3 regions of the Acidovorax sp. GW458-11-26-14-TSB4 genome follow, and region 2 is predicted to be linked to each of the others. Evidence: predicted binding sites of a transcription regulator. Region 2 holds the regulator's gene; each other region holds the start of a gene.
The links. Region 2 encodes FNR, which switches genes on or off when oxygen is low (the NO sensors DNR and NnrR bind a similar motif). Its sites were predicted from a motif close to TTGATNNNNATCAA; they were not measured.

Region 1 (5,327 bases), on a different contig from region 2:
TCAGGCCGAAGGTGACGTGCAGACCGTGGGTGCCGACCAGCGTGAAGAATGCCGACAGGAAGGCGCTGCGCTGGGGGCCCGCGCCCTGGTGGATCAGGTGGTAAAACTCGTACAGCTCCAGCCCCAGAAAGCACAGGCCGAACACGCCGGTGATGGCCAGCCACAAGAGCGTGCCGTTCACGTTGTTCTGCTGCTTCTTGATCATCGCGAAGCCGAAGGTGATCGACGACAGCAGCAGGAAGGCCGTGTTGATGGCCACCAGCGTCAGGTCGAACAGCTGCGCGCCGGTGGGGCCGGCGGCGTAGCTGCGGCCCAGCACGCCGTAAGTGGCGAACAGCGCGGCGAAGATGAGGCAGTCGCTCATCAGGTAGAGCCAGAAGCCCAGCGCGGTGCCGTTCTCGGGATGGGGCTCGTGCGCCAGGTGGTATTCACGGCGCGGCAGCGTGGCGCCCGTGGGGCCGCCCGCCGTGATGGGGGCGGCGGCTTGGTTGTAGGTGATATCAGACATGGGCGGCGCGCAGTTGTTGGGTACGCAGGTTCTCGGTCTCCGTCACTTGCGCGGCGGGGATGTAGAAGTCACGCTTGTAGTTGAACGTGTGGATGATGGACACCAGCACCACGCCCGCGAAGGACAGGATGGCCAGCGGCCACATGTGCCAGATGAGGGCAAAGCCCAGCACCAGCGACAGCGCCGAGATGATCACGCCCGAGCCGGTGTTGGCCGGCATGTGGATGGGCTGGAAGCCAGTCAGGGGGCGCGCATAGGCGTGCTTCTTCATGTCCCACCAGGCGTCGATCTCATACACCTTGGGGGTGAAGGCGAAGTTGTAGTCCGGCGGGGGCGAGGAGGTGGCCCACTCCAGCGTGCGGGCGTCCCATGGGTCGCCGGTGTGGTCGCGCAGCTGTTCGCGCTTGAGGTAGCTCACCACGATCTGGATCAGCAGGCAGCCGATGCCCAGGGCGATCAGGCCGGCGCCAATGGCGGCGATGACGAACCAGATCTGCAGCGAGGGGTCTTCGAAGTGGTTGGCACGGCGCGTGACGCCCATCAGGCCCAGCACATACAGCGGCATGAAGGCGACGTAGAAGCCCACCACCCACAGCCAGAACGAGCACAGGCCCCAGAAACGGTCGAGCTTGTAGCCGAAGGCCTTGGGGTACCAGTAGTTGATGCCGGCGAACAGGCCGAACAGCACGCCGCCGATGATCACGTTGTGGAAGTGGGCGATCAGGAACAGGCTGTTGTGCAGCACGAAGTCGGCCGGTGGCACGGCCAGCAGCACGCCGGTCATGCCGCCGATGGCGAAGGTGACCATGAAGGCAACGGTCCACATCATGGGCAGCTCGAAGCGGATGCGGCCCTTGTACATGGTGAACAGCCAGTTGAAGATCTTCGCGCCCGTGGGGATCGAGATGATCATCGTGGTGATGCCGAAGAAGGTGTTCACGCTGGCGCCGGAGCCCATGGTGAAGAAGTGGTGCAGCCACACCAGGTACGACAGGATGGTGATCACGACCGTGGCGTACACCATGGAGGTGTAGCCGAACAGGCGCTTCTTGCAGAACGTGGCCACCACTTCGGAGAAGATGCCGAAGCAGGGCAGGATCAGGATGTAGACCTCAGGGTGGCCCCAGATCCAGATCAGGTTCACGTACAGCATGGCGTTGCCGCCCAGGTCGTTGGTGAAGAAGTTGGTGCCGGCATAGCGGTCCAGCGACATCAGCACCAAGGCTGCGGTGAGTACGGGGAACGAGGCGACGATCAGCGCGTTGGTGCACAGGGCCGTCCAGGTGAAGATGGGCATCTTCATCAGGGCCATGCCGGGTGCGCGCATCTTGATGATGGTCACGATCAGGTTGATGCCCGAGAGCGTGGTGCCCACCCCCGCGATCTGCAGTGCCCAGATGTAGTAGTCCAGCCCCACCCCGGGGTTCTGCGCCCCCAGGTTCGACAGCGCCAGCCAGCCGGCGGTGGAGAACTCGCCCAGGAACAGCGACACCATCACCAGCACGGCACCGGCGGTGGTCATCCAGAAGCTGAAGTTGTTGAGGAACGGGAACGACACGTCGCGCGCGCCGATCTGCAGCGGCACGAGGTAGTTCATGAGGCCCGTGACCAGCGGCATGGCCACGAAAAAGATCATGATCACGCCGTGGGCGGTGAAGATCTGGTCATAGTGGTGCGGCGGCAGGTAGCCCATGTTGTCGCCAAAGGCCATGGCCTGCTGCAGGCGCATCATGAGCGCGTCGGCAAAGCCGCGCAGCAGCATGACCACGCCCAGGATCATGTACATGATGCCGATCTTCTTGTGGTCGATGCTGCAGATCCAGTCGCGCCACAGGGTGCCCCACAGGCGGAACTTGGTGATGGCGGCCAGCACGGCCAGGCCGCCCAGCACGACGCCAATGAAGGTGACCAGCACGATGGGCTCGTGCGCCATGGGTATGGAGTCCCAGGTGATTCGGCCCAGGGCCCAATGCGGTTCGGTTACAACGGGTGAGGTGGACATGGTGTCAGTCTCTTAGGCGCGGATCATTGGCGGGAAAGGGTGCGGTCGTAGACCGTGGCGTGGCGCGCTTCGAGCGCGGCCACGACCTGGCCGGCGTTGTCCACGGTGCACACGTCCTGGGGCAGGTTCAGGCCCATGGCCTTCATGTAGGCCTCGCCACCGCGCTCGTCGATGGACATCATGTGGTGCATGCACATCTTGCCGTCTTCGACGCAGCGGTTGAGCACCTTGTCGTACAGGCCGTCTTCCACGCTGGCAAAGCGCTGCACGGGGTCGCGCTCGCTGGGCTTGACGAGGTTCAGGTAGGTCGCTTTGTCCAGCGCCTTGCCTTCGGTCTTGGCCTTGGCCACCCACTGGTCGAAGTCGCCGGTGCTCAGGCCGTGGAACTTGAAGGTCATGCCCGAGAAGCCCGAGCCGCTGTAGTGCGAGGCGATGCCGGGGTACACGCCGGGCTTGTTGATCACGGCGTTCAGCTCGGTCTGCATGCCGGGCATGGCGTAGATCATGCCGGCCAGATCAGCCACGTAGAAGGCGTTCATCGTGGAGGTGGCCGTGAGCTTGAACAGGATGGGGCGGTCCACCGGGGCGGCCAGCTCATTGACCGTGGCAATGCCCTGCTCGGGGTAGAAGAACAGCCACTTCCAGTCCATGGCCACGACCTGCACCACCATGGGGGTGGCCTGGGCTTCGAGCGGCTTGGTGGCCGAGATGCGGTCCAGCGGGCGGTAGGGGTCGAGCTTGTGGGTGCCGATCCAGGTCAGCGCGCCCAGCGCGATGATGATGAGCAGCGGCACCGTCCAGATCACCAGCTCCAGCGTGGTGGAGTGGTGCCAGTCGGGGTCGTAGTCCTCTTCCGTGTTGGCGGTGTTGTTCTGGCGGTACTTCCAGGCGAACCACAGGGTGAGGGCGATCACCGGCACGATGATGATCAGCATCAGCAAGGTGGCCTGGATGACCATGTGGCCCTGTTGCGAGGCAATATCGCCTGCGGGGTTGAGGACGACAGCCTTGCTGCATCCGGTGAGGCTGGCGGCCAGCGCCGTGAGCGCCACCACAGGCAGCCATGCAGACCCGCGAAGTCGGGGAGGATTTGGCATATGAAAGGACCCAAAGTTGCGTTCGGTGCCTGCTCGGTGTCTCTTTGTGGTTACAAAAAGATTCCCTGCCGGTTCTTAGGGGTAAACGCGAATGACAATTTGGCGCTCAATGTAATAGAGCGTGCGAATTTGTCCATTGGACATTTTGTCCAAGGTCAAGTTTTTGCTCCTGTTTGGTGCTCCCGGTCAATACCGTGAATCCAGGTCAAGGGTTTGTCCTGCATGGCTCTGGGTGAAACCGCACTTGTCGGGGGCTTCGCCTGGGTGTAAAACGTGGGTGTATCAGTTACACAACAAAAGGAGCCCCTGTTCATGAGCAGTACCGCATCTGCCACCTTCCCCTCGATGGGATATGAAGAGAACTCCGCTTCCCTCTCGCATGCAGACACGCATGAGGACGTGACCCCCAGTGAGATCGCCGTCGGCGTGATCATCGGCCGGTCTTCCGAGTACTTCGACTTCTTCGTTTTCGGGATCGCCTGCGTGCTGGTGTTCCCGTCGTTCCTGTTCCCCTTCATGACGCGCCTGGACGGCACGCTGGCGGCCTTTGCGCTGCTGGCCGTGGCTTTCGTGGTGCGCCCCGTGGGCACGGCCATCTCCATGGCCATCCAGCGGCGCTGGGGGCGGGGCACCAAGCTGACGATCTCGCTGTTCCTGCTGGGCGCGTGTACCGTGGGCATGGCCTTCCTGCCGGGCTACCAGAGCATCGGCACCAGTGCCATCGTCGTGCTGCTGCTGCTGCGCATCGGCCAGGGGCTGGCGCTGGGCGGCTCGTGGGATGGCCTGCCGTCGCTGCTGGCGATGTCGGTACCCAAGCACCGCCGCGGCTGGTACGCCATGATCGGCCAGTTGGGCGCGCCCGTGGGCTTTGTGCTGGCGGCCGGCCTGTTCGCCTACCTGTATGCCAACCTCACCGTGCAGGAGTTCCTGGCCTGGGGCTGGCGCTACCCCTTCTTCGTGGCCTTTGCCGTGAATGTGGTGGCCCTGTTCGCACGCCTGCGCCTGGTGGTCGGCCAGTCCTACACCGAGCTGCTGCAGGACCGCGAGCTGCAGCCCGTGCCCGTGCACAACGTGATGCGCGACGAAGGCAGCAACGTGCTTTTGGGCGCCTTTGCGGCACTGGCCAGCTTTGCGCTGTTCCACCTGGTCACCGTGTTCCCGCTGTCGTGGATCACGCTGTATACCGACCAGCCCGTGACCCAGATCCTGGGCGTGCAGATCGTCGGCGCCTTCCTGGCGGCCGGGGCCATCATGGTCTCGGGCTGGCTGTCGGACCACCTGGGCCGGCGCAAGCTGCTGGGCGGCATGGCGGTGTTGATCGGCGTGTTCAGCTTCATGGCGCCGGTGCTGCTCAATTCGGGCGAAGTCGGCAGCACCATGTTCCTGCTGCTGGGCTTTGTGCTGCTGGGCCTTTCGTACGGCCAGGCATCGGGCACGGTGACGGCCAACTTCTCGCCCAAGTACCGCTACACGGGCGCCGCCCTGTCGGCCGACCTGGCCTGGATCATCGGCGCTGCCTTCGCCCCCCTGGTGGCCCTGGGCCTGTCGGCCCAGTTCGGCCTGCTGGCCGTGACGGTGTACCTGCTGTCGGGCGTGGCCTGCACCCTGGGCGCCCTGAACCTGAACCGCCGCATGGAGCGGCGCGACCGATAAGAGCGGCTAACAAAACTCTTCCGGCGTCGTTGCTGCGTCTTGTCGTACTACCCGTACTGCCTGCGAC
Region 2 (5,327 bases):
AGGTATAACGGGGGCCCGGCACGTCGAAACGGGTCAGGAGTTCGGGCGTCACAGCGGTCATTTCGGGGGAATTCCTTATTGAGAACCTGCTGACGCCTTATTTCGGGTCGCGTTGGGGTGCAATCGGGATGAGTGCGGGTGCAAGGTGCGCCGCATGGGCCCATGCCCATGCAAGCGACTTGCGCCCACAATCGCCCGATTTCACCCCAACCCCTCGGGCAAGTGCCTTGTCAGGCGGTCTGCGTCGTTGCAGCGCTTGCCAATAGCTGAACTATTGGCTGCGCACTGCGCCTAGCAACCCATCCTGACAAGGTACTTGCGCGACCCGAAATAAGGCGTCAGCAGGTTCTTATGAACTTTGCCGCAGCTCCCGTCCCCCGTCCTTGACCTGGATCAAGTGTTGAAAGGCCCACAGGGCCCACAATTTGATGCATGTCAGCCACCACCACGCTCCACCCTGCGGATGCGATCCGTTCGCTCCCCCAACCTGTTGCTGCTGCGCCCATGAACCCGCTCACCATCAAAGTCGCCTGCTCCAACTGCAACCTGCGCGAACTGTGCATGCCCGTGGGCCTGAACGACGCGCAGCTGGAACGCATCGATGAGATCGTGGCCACGCGGCGCAAGGTCAAGCGCGGAGGCACGCTGTTCCGCAATGGCGAGACCTTCACCTCGCTGTACGCCATCCGCACCGGCTTCTTCAAGACCTGTGTGGCGACCGAGGACGGGCGCGACCAGGTGACGGGCTTCCAGATGGCGGGGGAGATCATCGGCCTGGACGGCATCGTGAACGACCACCACACCTGCGACGCCGTGGCGCTCGAAGATGCCGAGGTCTGCGTGATGCCGTTTGACCGCATCGAGGAACTCTCGCGCGAGGTCACCGCCCTGCAGCACCATGTGCACAAGATCATGAGCCGCGAGATCGTGCGCGAGCACGGCGTGATGCTGCTGCTGGGCAGCATGCGCGCCGAAGAGCGCCTGGCCGCCTTCCTGCTGAACCTGGTGCAGCGCCTGCATGCGCGCGGGTTCTCGCAGTCGGAGCTGGTGCTGCGCATGACGCGCGAGGAAATCGGCAGCTACCTGGGCCTCAAGCTCGAAACCGTGAGCCGCACCTTCTCCAAGTTCGTCGAGGAAGGCATCGTCGAGGTCAAGCAGCGCCATGTGCGCATCCTGGATACGGACGCGCTCAAGCGCATCGTGAACTCGCAGACGTGTAGCTGAGCCGTCAGGCGTTCAAGCCTGGACCTGCAGGCGGGCCAGCACCTCGGTCTTGCCGCTGCGGTCGGCCCGCAGGATCAGCGCCTCGCCCGAGCTGGTGTTGCTGCTGGCCAGATCGGACAGCACGAACATGTGCGTGAACCAGGCCTCGAAGCTACCGCCCCGTGCCGAGGCGGCCACCAGCGCCTGGCGCAGCTCGCGCAGGTGGCTGGTACCGGTGGTCTCCGGCGCGCCGCGCGGCGAGCCCAGCGCGGGCCACACCTGGGGCGCGGCGAATGCCAGCGTGGCACTGTCGATGCAGCGGCACCACGGGCTCGAAAGCACCTTGGCCGGCTGCAGCTGGCGCTCCTTGAACCACGCCCCCGTGCGCCGCGCCTGCTCGCGCCCCTCTTCGCTGAGGTTGCGCTGCGTGCTGCAGTCGCCTAGGCGAAACCCCGGTGGATCGAAGGTGCCGGGCGCCAGCGCATGGCGGAATGCGGCCACCACCCCGCCCTTGCGCAGCAGGGCCTCGGCCTCGGTGTCCTGGGCGGCCCAGGCATGCAGCGTGGTCCACGCCAGCCCTGCGCCCAGCAGGGCGCGCCGGCCAACCACCGCCTCAGGCTGCGGGCTGGAAGGCATAGCCATTGCCCGATACAGCCATGCGCCCGAATGCCGGGAACGGGAAGTGGAAGCCCCCCAGCATGGCATTGCTGGCGGTAATGCGCTGGAACACCTCGCGCCGCACCTTGCGCGCGGCCTCGGCGTCCATGTCGAAGGTCACGGCCCAGTCAGGGTTGCGTGCGAACAGGGCCGGCACATTGGTCAGGTCGGCCACGTAAAAGAAGTTCTGGCCGGCGGACTTGAGCTCGAACAGGGTGTGGCCCGGCGTGTGCCCGTAGGCCGCCACGGACTGGATGCCTGGCGCCACTTCGGTGCCCGCGCCGAACTGCACCAGCGTGTCGGCCGGCATGGTTGCAAAAGTGCGGCGCACGTTCTCGAAGGCGCCCTTCATGCCTGCAGGGGCGGCCGCCATGCGGGCATCGTCCATCCAGAAGGCATGCTCGGCAGCCGGCACCAGCACCTTGGCCTTGGGGAAGGTCAGCGCGCCCGCCTTGTTGCGAATGCCGTTGATGTGGTCGCCGTGGTAGTGGCTGATGAGCACGGTGTCGATGTCATCGGCCTTCAGGCCTGCAGCGGCCAGGCTTTCCAGCAGCTTGCCGGTGGTAGGCCCGCCGAACTCGCCCAGGCCCGTGTCGATCAGGATCTTGCGCCCGCCTGCGACCACCAGGAAGGGGGTGTAGGGCACGTCGATGTAGTCCGTGGGCAGGCCCTGCGAGGTGAGCAGCGCGCGCACTTCGGCCAGCGGCGCGTTCTTCACGAACTCCTCGCCCAGCGGGCGGCGCGTGATGCCATCGACCAGCGCCACCACCTCCACATCGCCCACCTTCATGCGCCGAAAGCCGGGGTTGGGCAGGGTGGGCGTACCGAAGTTGGGCGCGTTCTGCGCCCACACGGGCACGAACGAACCCGCAGCGTACAAGGCAGGGGCGGCAAGCCCAGCACCCAGGAAATGGCGACGTGACAGCATGAAACTCTCCGGTATTGAGTTGAACTGATGGGTTTTCAACTGTAACGGGGAGTGGCACGATGGCACCAGGCCCGCTGCAAACCAGTAGGGGCCATGGGGTCTTGCCAGGGTGGGGTTCAGTCCAGGGTGATGCGCTGGGCCTTGATCAGCTTGTGCCACCGGTCCGTCTCGGTGCGGATCAGGTCCGCATACTGGGCCGGCGTGCTGGCCACGGGCTCGATGCCGAAATCGATCAGCTTTTGCTTGACCGCAGGCTGGTTGATGGCGGCAGCCACCTGCTTTTGCAGCGAAGCCACCACATCCGCCGGCGTGCCTGCGGGCGCGACGATGCCCACCTGGGCAGACGCCTCGACGTTCTTGAAGCCCAGCTCGGCGAAGGTCGGCACGTCGGGCAGTTGCGGCAGCCGCTTGGCGCTGGCCACGGCCAGGGGGCGCACCTTGCCGGCCTTGATGAAGGCGCCGCCGGCGGCCAGGTCGACCATCATGGCGGGGATCTGGCCGCCGGCCAGGTCCGTGAGCGCCGGCGCAGCGCCGCGGTAAGGGATGTGGGTCATGAACAGGCCGGCATCGACCTTCAATAGCTCCATCGCCAGGTGGTGCGGGCTGCCCGCGCCGGCCGAGCCGAAGCTCATGGCGCCGGGCTTGGCCTTGGCCTTGGCGACGAAGTCCTTGGCGTCCTTGAAGTCGGCACCCGGGTTGACCACTAGGATCATCGGGAACCTGCCCATCAGCGTCACCGGTACCAGGTCTTTGCTGGGGTTGTAGGTGAGCTTGCTGTACAGCGCGGGGTTGAACACCATGGTGCCGTTGTCGGCCGACAGGATGGTGTAGCCATCGGGCGTGGAGCGGCCCGTCTCGACGGCGGCAATCGCCGTGTTGCCACCGGGCTTGTTGTCGATCAGCACCGGCTGGCCAACCTGCGTCGACAGCTGCTGCCCCACCGTGCGCGCAAGAAAATCGGAGCCGCCGCCCGCCGGGTACGGCACCAGCCAGCGGATGGCCTTGGCCGGGTAGGCAGTTTGCGCGCTGGCCGGGGCAGCCCATGCCAGCAGCGCCGGCAAGGCCAGCATTCCGGCAATCAAGCGTCGATTCTTCAACATTTCCATACCTCGCAGGTTAATATCTGCGTGATGTTACTCCGCTATGCGTAATGCCACGGGGCAGCGTTTACCCTAGGTTTCCAAGCATGAACACACCTTCCTCCACCGTCCGGGTGGCCGACCGCCGCCAGCGCGTCCAGTCGGCAGAAATGGGCCTGAGCGTCCTGAAGGCGCTGACCCGCCTGGGCGGCGCCGCCAGCCTGACCGCGACCGCCGCCGAGGTCGACGAGAGCCCCGCCAAGGTGCACCGCTACCTGGCCAGCCTGTGCCAGCAGGGCTTTGTCGAGCAGTCGCCCACCAACCAGCACTACTACCTGGCCCAGGAGTCCATCGCCATTGGCCTGGCCGCCCTGCGCCAGTGCGACCCGATCCGCCTGGGCGAGGCCTCCCTGCAGCGGCTGCGCCAGGCGCTGGAAGTCACCGCCTTCCTGGCGGTGATGGGCAACAAAGGCGCCACCGTGCTGCGCATGGAAGAGCCCACCCTACCCGTCACGGTGAACATCCGCGCGGGCTCGGTGCTCTCCACGCTGTGGTCGGCCACGGGCCGGGTGTTTCTGGGCTTTTCCAACGACCGGCTGGTGATCGACATGGCCGAGCAGGAGCTGTCCGAGGCGTCTGCCGAGCGCCGTGCACAGCTCGACGGCACGCGGCCGGTGGAGCAACTGCGCCAGCAGGTGCGCGCGCGGGGCTGGGCCATGGCCAATGACTCGCTGCTCAAGGGCATCAGCGCACTCGCCGCGCCGGTCTTCGACGCCACCGGCAACGTCTGTGCCTGCCTGACCACGCTGGGGGCCACGGGCGGTTTCGACCTGCGGCCCGATGGCGCCATCTGCCCCGCCTTGCTGCAGGAGGCGCGGCTGATCAGCCGCGCCATGGGCTACCAAGGGAGCTAGGGTAAACCCGTAATTTCTCAATCATATTGCGTAATACATTTACGCAAAAGGAGATACACAATGACTACCCCCGCCAACGGCTCCCGCTGCCCGGTCGACCATGCCGCGATGGCTGCCGCCCTGAAGAGCCCCACGGGCTGCCCGGTGAGCGCGCGTGCGGCGGCATTCGACCCGTTTGCCCCCAGCTACCAGCAGAACCCGGCCGAGGTGGTGCGCTGGGCGCGCGAGGAGGAGCCGGTCTTCTACAGCCCAGAGTTGGGCTACTGGGTGGTGACGCGCTATGAGGACGTGAAGGCGGTGTTCCGCGACAACCTCCTGTTCTCGCCCTCGGTCGCGCTCGAAAAGATCACGCCCGCCACCGACGAGGTGATGGCCATCCTGAAAAGCTATGGCTTCGCGATGAACCGCACCATGGTCAACGAGGACGAGCCCGACCACATGGCACGCCGGCGCCTGCTGATGGATGCTTTCATGCCCGAGCGGCTGATGGACTACGAGCAGCCCATCCGCGACCTAGCGCGCCAGTACATGGACCGCTTCGTGGAC
Region 3 (5,327 bases), on a different contig from region 2:
GTCGAAGAACTGCGGGAACACCATCTCCGCCCAGTCCATCAGTTCGTCGGGCGTGGGGGTGCGGGTCGCCGCCTGGTTCGACCGGTACGAGCCGGTGCCGCCCATGTCGCCCAGCAGCGGCATGCTGGGCGCGTTGTCGGCCTGCCGGAGCGCCGGAGGGGCTTCGGCTTCGGCCTCGCCACCGCCGCAGGCAGCGAGGGCTGCGCTGGCAGCGGCAGCCGCCGAGACCCGGAGCCAGGGCGAGCCCACGGAATCCGGTGCACTTGGCGCTGCATCGGCGGGCGACAAGGAGGACGGTGCGTGCGCGGGCAGAGGTGTTGCCAGCGCCGCATCGGTAGCTTCGTGGGCGTGTGTCATAGCGACTTTTGTGAAGATTTGTAGAGAAGTGTAGGCAACCTCCTACAAAACTGGCATTCCCTACTCGCCAGTAAGCGTTACCAAAAGAAACGCGCCGGCGCCTCCACAGTGAGCGGTTGGCATTTTTCGATGCATTGCCGCAACACCCGCTTTTCCGGCGATCACACACTCCCGAGGCGCCTTAGCGGGTGGTTGTCCGGCATGCCAGTAGTCCTGCGCCGACGCCGGGTCCACGGTACGGACTACGCGCCCGGGTGCACCCCGTTCTTACAGTCACTCCATCGCATCACGCAAATGTTCCACGCAATCCGAGTGGATGGCTGAAGCGAAACGTTTGGAGGACGCACCATGAATGAAGACACCATCAAGGGCAACTGGAAGCAGTTCAAAGGCAAGATCACCGAGCAGTGGGGCAAGCTCACCAACGATGACCTGGACGTCATCGATGGCAAGCGCGAACAGTTCCTGGGCAAGCTGCAGGAACGCCAAGGCATTGCCCGCGATGCGGCTGAAAAGCAGCTCAGCGATTGGCAAAGCCGCCATCCCGACTTCCGCTTCAACGACTGACTGGATTGTGCTGCACCGTTTGCCAGAACCCTCCAGGGCTTCATGCCCTGCAGTTGGCGGGCACCGGTTGCACATTCTTTCAATACACCCAAAAGATACCCCTGAGACCCGAGGAGAAAACACCATGAAATTCGCCCGCACCCTGATTGCTTCCGTCGCCGCCGGCCTGCTGGCCACCTCCGCAATGGCCATGACCGATGCCGAGTACAAGACCGCCAAGGACAAGATCTCGGCCGACTACAAGGCCGCCAAGACCAACTGCGACACCATGAAGGACAACGCCAAGGACATCTGCGTCAAGGAAGCCAAGGGCGCCGAAAACGTGGCCAAGGCGGAACTCGACGCCCAGCACAAGCCTTCGGACAAGGCCACCAACAAGGCCCGCATGGCACGTGCCGATGCGGACTATGAAGTGGCCAAGGAAAAGTGCGATGACCAGAAGGGCAACGCCAAGGACGTGTGTGTGAAGGATGCCAAGGCCGCCCACACCGCCGCCAAGGAAAACGCCAAGGTGGCCAAGGCCGCCGCCAAGCCTGCCGACAACGCCGCCGAGAAGGGCGCCCAGGTCGCAGAAGCCCGCAAGGACGCTTCGGCGGAAAAGAACGAAGCCAACTACAAGGCTGCCAAGGAACGCTGCGATGCCATGAGCGGTGATGCCAAGTCCAAGTGCGTGGACGACGCCAAGCGCATGTACGGCCAGAGCTGAGCCTGAAGCCACGGATGCCCGCCAGGGGCCCTTGCGGGCCGTGGCTGGCCCCTTGAAGCCCCGCTGCATGCGGGGCTTTGCCATTGGCAGTTCGCACCGCAGTGTCTGACCTGCATCAAGGCCGTGCGTGCGCCGGGCCCCTAAGCTGGCCGTTCGATCCCACGCAAGAACGGAAACGCACATGGCAGCACTGGAATGGTCTGGCGCACTGGCATTGAACCTGCCGCAGATGGATGAAACGCATGAGGAGTTCGTCGAACTCCTGGCACGGGTTGAGGGGGCGGACGATGCGCAGCTGTCGGCCTGCTGGCAGGAACTGGTCGCCCACACCGAGCAGCATTTCGGCATGGAGGACCGTTGGATGGTTGCCACGCGCTTTGCCTCGGGCAACTGCCACAGCATGCAGCACAAGGTGGTGCTGCAGGTCATGCGGGAGGGCGCGGCCCGCGCCGCCCAAGGCGAGCTGCAGGTGCTGCGCATGATGGCAGGAGAACTGGCCCTGTGGTTCCCCCAGCATGCGCAGACCATGGACGCGGCGCTGGCCCTGCACCTGCGCCGCGTGGGCTTCGATGCGGCCACCGGCACCGTGCACCTGCCCGAGGCGCTGCCGGGCGAGCTGGTGCACGGTTGCGGCGGTGCGAGCTGCTCCCCGTCTTCCACAGCGCAGGCCGTTCCCGCCTAGGTCAAAGCTGCTGCGCCGCTGCCGGATGGCGCGGCAGCAGCAGGATGGCCATGTGCCACGACAGGTCGCGCAACGCAGCGCGCAGTGCAGCCGATGCAGGGGGCGCGGCATCGGCCGGCGGACCATAGGCCGCGCGCAGAACGGCCTGCTTGGCCGTGTGCAGCGCCGTCCGGTCATGGGCCAGCAGCGCGGCCAGCAGTTGATCGCGGTGGCGCTGCACGCGGCGGGCCTCGACCTCCGACAGGGGCGGTAGCGGGTGCTGGCTTGCCGGGGCTGCCAGGTGCCGTGCCCAGGCCGATGCCGTGGGCAAGGCTGGGGATGCGCTCGTCATGCGGCACTCCCGGGCTGGTGGCGGGGTGTGGCCAGGCCCGCAGTTGCGGGCGGCATGGCAGGCGGCGGGGTGGATGGCGGCTCGCGGCGCGGTGCCGGCGGGCGCGGCCCACCTGCCGAGGCGTTGAGGCCATACCAGTTCACCTTGCGCGTGAGCACCATCACCGCGGCCAGCACCAGGAAGAGCGCGATCGAGCCGACGACCAGCGCCGTCTGCTCCAATTGCAGCAGCACATAGAGCAGGCCGTAGAGCAGGGCGATGCCGGCACCCAGCGGAATGCCGCGCGCCAGGCTGCCCAGCATGTGGCTCGCGTAGTAGGCCAGCAGCAGCACGCAGGCCGTGGCCGCAATGCCGTAGGACATGCCGAAGGACAGGTGCTCCGACAGGCTCACCAGCAGCAGGAAGAAGCTGCACAGCGCGCTGCCCACGAGAAGGTACTGCACCGGGTGCACGCGCAGCTTCTTCATCAGCTCGAACAGGCCCACCGCCACGAAGGTGAGGGCGATGAACAGCACACCGTACTTGGTGGCGCGGTCGGCCAGGGTGTAGGGGTTCACCGGGTCGATGAAGGCCACGCTGAAGCTGTCGGCGCAGTCGCTTGCGGTGCCGCCGCCCGGGGCGGCGTACTCGGCCGGGCTGTCGTAGCCGTTCACGCAGATGCGCTTGCTGTTGGCGATGTCCTGCTGGGCGGTGGTGGCCAGCGACGACAGGCGCCAGCGCGCGGAGAAGCCATCGTCCTTCACCTCGCGTTCGGAGGGAAGAAACCGCCCCGAGAACGAGGGGTGCGGCCAGCCGCTGGTCATCTGCACCTCGGTACTGCCGCCCAGGGGCACGATGGCCAGGCGCTCCGTGCCCACGAGTTCCAGGTCCAGCGTGGCGGTGAGGCCTGCGGCCTGGCCGCGCACCGACTCGGGCAGGCTGGCGTGCAGGCCGCGCGTGTAGGTGGGGTGGAAGGTGCCGGGCTTGAGCGGCAGCGCCTGCTCGCCCAGCGTGATCTGCGCCATGCGGATGCCGCGCGAATCGCCCACGGCCAGCATCAGGATGGGGGCGCCGCAGTTCATGCGCGAGCCCTTGATGGTGCTTTGCGGCTGCAGGCTGGTGAGCGCGCCCCACTGGGCGGTGATGTGCGACTTGAGGTTGTAGGTGTTGACCTTGTGCAGGCCGCGGGCGCGCTCTTCCATGGCGGCACCGGTGTTCAGCTTGAGCTGTTCGGGCATGGCCGTGAGCAAGAACTCGCGGCGCTGCTCCACCATGCGGCGTTCGTCGCCCTTGCCGGTCTCCACGTCCCAGCTTTCCACGCAGGCGCTGTGGATCATCGGGCCCATCAGCGTCTGCGGACCGGCCAGGCTGTCGGCGATGTTCTGCGCCGTCATGCTGCGGTAGCGCTGGCGGTCGCGCACCACGTCCTCGATCAGGCCCAGCCCGACCATGAGCAGCAGCACGATGGCCGCCAGCCCCACGAGTTTGATGAACAAGGGGTGTTTCAAAGAGTCCTCCACGGTGTGATGAATGTGGAGCCAGTGTTGGCGGCGGGTGTGAGGGGGCGATGAAGTTTGTGAGGTCTGTGTGAAGTGGAGCCGGTGGCAGAATGGTCCTGACGCCCCCCTGGGCGGTGTATCGGAGAGATTGCCATGCGACGCGCTTCCCGCTTCATGCCCCCTGTATCGCGCCAGTCCCCTCCATGGACGTGGGGCGGCCGCACCCTCGTGGCGGCTGCTGCCTGCGCATTGCTCTGGACCCTCTGGGCCCATCCCCTTGCGGTGTGCGCTTTTGCCATCGTGCTGTGGGGCCTGGTCGCCATCTCCGGCTGGCTGGACGAAAAGCACTTCGCACGGCTGGCGCAGGAGCGCGCGGGGGAATCGATCGGCCAGTTCGCCCGCTCCATCGACTGCCGTGGCGTCGACACCTGGGTGGTGCGCGCGGTGTATGAAGAACTCCAGGCCGGGCTTCCGACGCGGGGTACTCCGCTTCCATTGCGGGTGGCCGATCGGCTTCAGAAGGACCTGCGCCTGGATGCCGACGACCTGGACCTGTCGTTGCTGCCGGACATCGCCCGGCGTGCCGGACGCGACCTCGCCTCCACGCAAGGCAATCCCTTCTACGGCAAGGTCACCACCGTGGGCGACCTGGTCCACTTCCTGAACGCCCAGCCCCGGCTGGCCGCGACGCCTTAGCCGCCGCGAAACTCCAGCTCCACCCGCAACCCCGGTGCCGTGTTGCGCACCACCATCTGCCCGCTGTGCAGCGCCATCACGCGCCGCACGATGGCCAGGCCCAGGCCCGAGCCGCTGCGCTCGCCGCCGGGCCGGGCGGTGGTGAAGAAGCGCTCGCCCAGCCGGGGCAGGGCGTAGTCGGGCACGCCGGGGCCGCTGTCCTGCACGGCCACCGTGGTGCCGGCCAGCTCCACGTGCACGCTGCTGCCGGCGGGGGAAAAGTCGATGGCGTTGTCCAGCAGGTTGGTGAGCGCCAGGGTCACGAGTTCAGGCTCCCAGGGCCCGCTGGCACCGCTGCCGGCGACGGTCAGGGTAATGCCGCGCTGGCCCGCGCGCCCCCGGGTCTGGGCCACGGCGGCGTTGGCGCAGTCCTGCAGCGCCACGGGCGCCTGGGCGTCGGCATGGTGGCGCTGCTCCAGCTTGCTCAGCTCCAGCAGGCGGTCGATGATGCGCTGCAGGCGCTCGCTTTGC

Region 1: cyoA (ubiquinol oxidase subunit II) is a predicted target of FNR. The motif match lies at 3,753-3,766, and genes of this name have one in related genera.
Region 3: AC07X5_RS03480 (hemerythrin domain-containing protein) is a predicted target of FNR. The motif match lies at 1,736-1,749, and genes of this name have one in related genera.

The regions. Positions count from the first base shown of each region.
Region 1 is NZ_JBWKYR010000021.1:22,116-27,442, reverse strand. Features, by position in the region: gene cyoC (cytochrome o ubiquinol oxidase subunit III) at 1-508, opposite strand, end outside; gene cyoB (cytochrome o ubiquinol oxidase subunit I) at 501-2,510, opposite strand; gene cyoA (ubiquinol oxidase subunit II) at 2,534-3,607, opposite strand; gene AC07X5_RS27120 (MFS transporter) at 3,920-5,260, shown strand.
Region 2 is NZ_JBWKYR010000024.1:16,256-21,582, reverse strand. Features, by position in the region: gene hemN (oxygen-independent coproporphyrinogen III oxidase) at 1-61, opposite strand, end outside; gene fnr (fumarate/nitrate reduction transcriptional regulator Fnr) at 505-1,224, shown strand; gene AC07X5_RS28225 (histidine phosphatase family protein) at 1,237-1,839, opposite strand; gene AC07X5_RS28220 (MBL fold metallo-hydrolase) at 1,817-2,788, opposite strand; gene AC07X5_RS28215 (Bug family tripartite tricarboxylate transporter substrate binding protein) at 2,905-3,888, opposite strand; gene AC07X5_RS28210 (IclR family transcriptional regulator) at 3,975-4,781, shown strand; gene AC07X5_RS28205 (cytochrome P450/oxidoreductase) at 4,842-5,327, shown strand, end outside.
Region 3 is NZ_JBWKYR010000001.1:739,598-744,924, forward strand. Features, by position in the region: gene AC07X5_RS03465 (DUF1800 domain-containing protein) at 1-357, opposite strand, end outside; gene AC07X5_RS03470 (CsbD family protein) at 706-924, shown strand; gene AC07X5_RS03475 (hypothetical protein) at 1,049-1,630, shown strand; gene AC07X5_RS03480 (hemerythrin domain-containing protein) at 1,812-2,312, shown strand; gene AC07X5_RS03485 (hypothetical protein) at 2,314-2,643, opposite strand; gene creD (cell envelope integrity protein CreD) at 2,640-4,130, opposite strand; gene AC07X5_RS03495 (hypothetical protein) at 4,275-4,817, shown strand; gene creC (two-component system sensor histidine kinase CreC) at 4,814-5,327, opposite strand, start outside.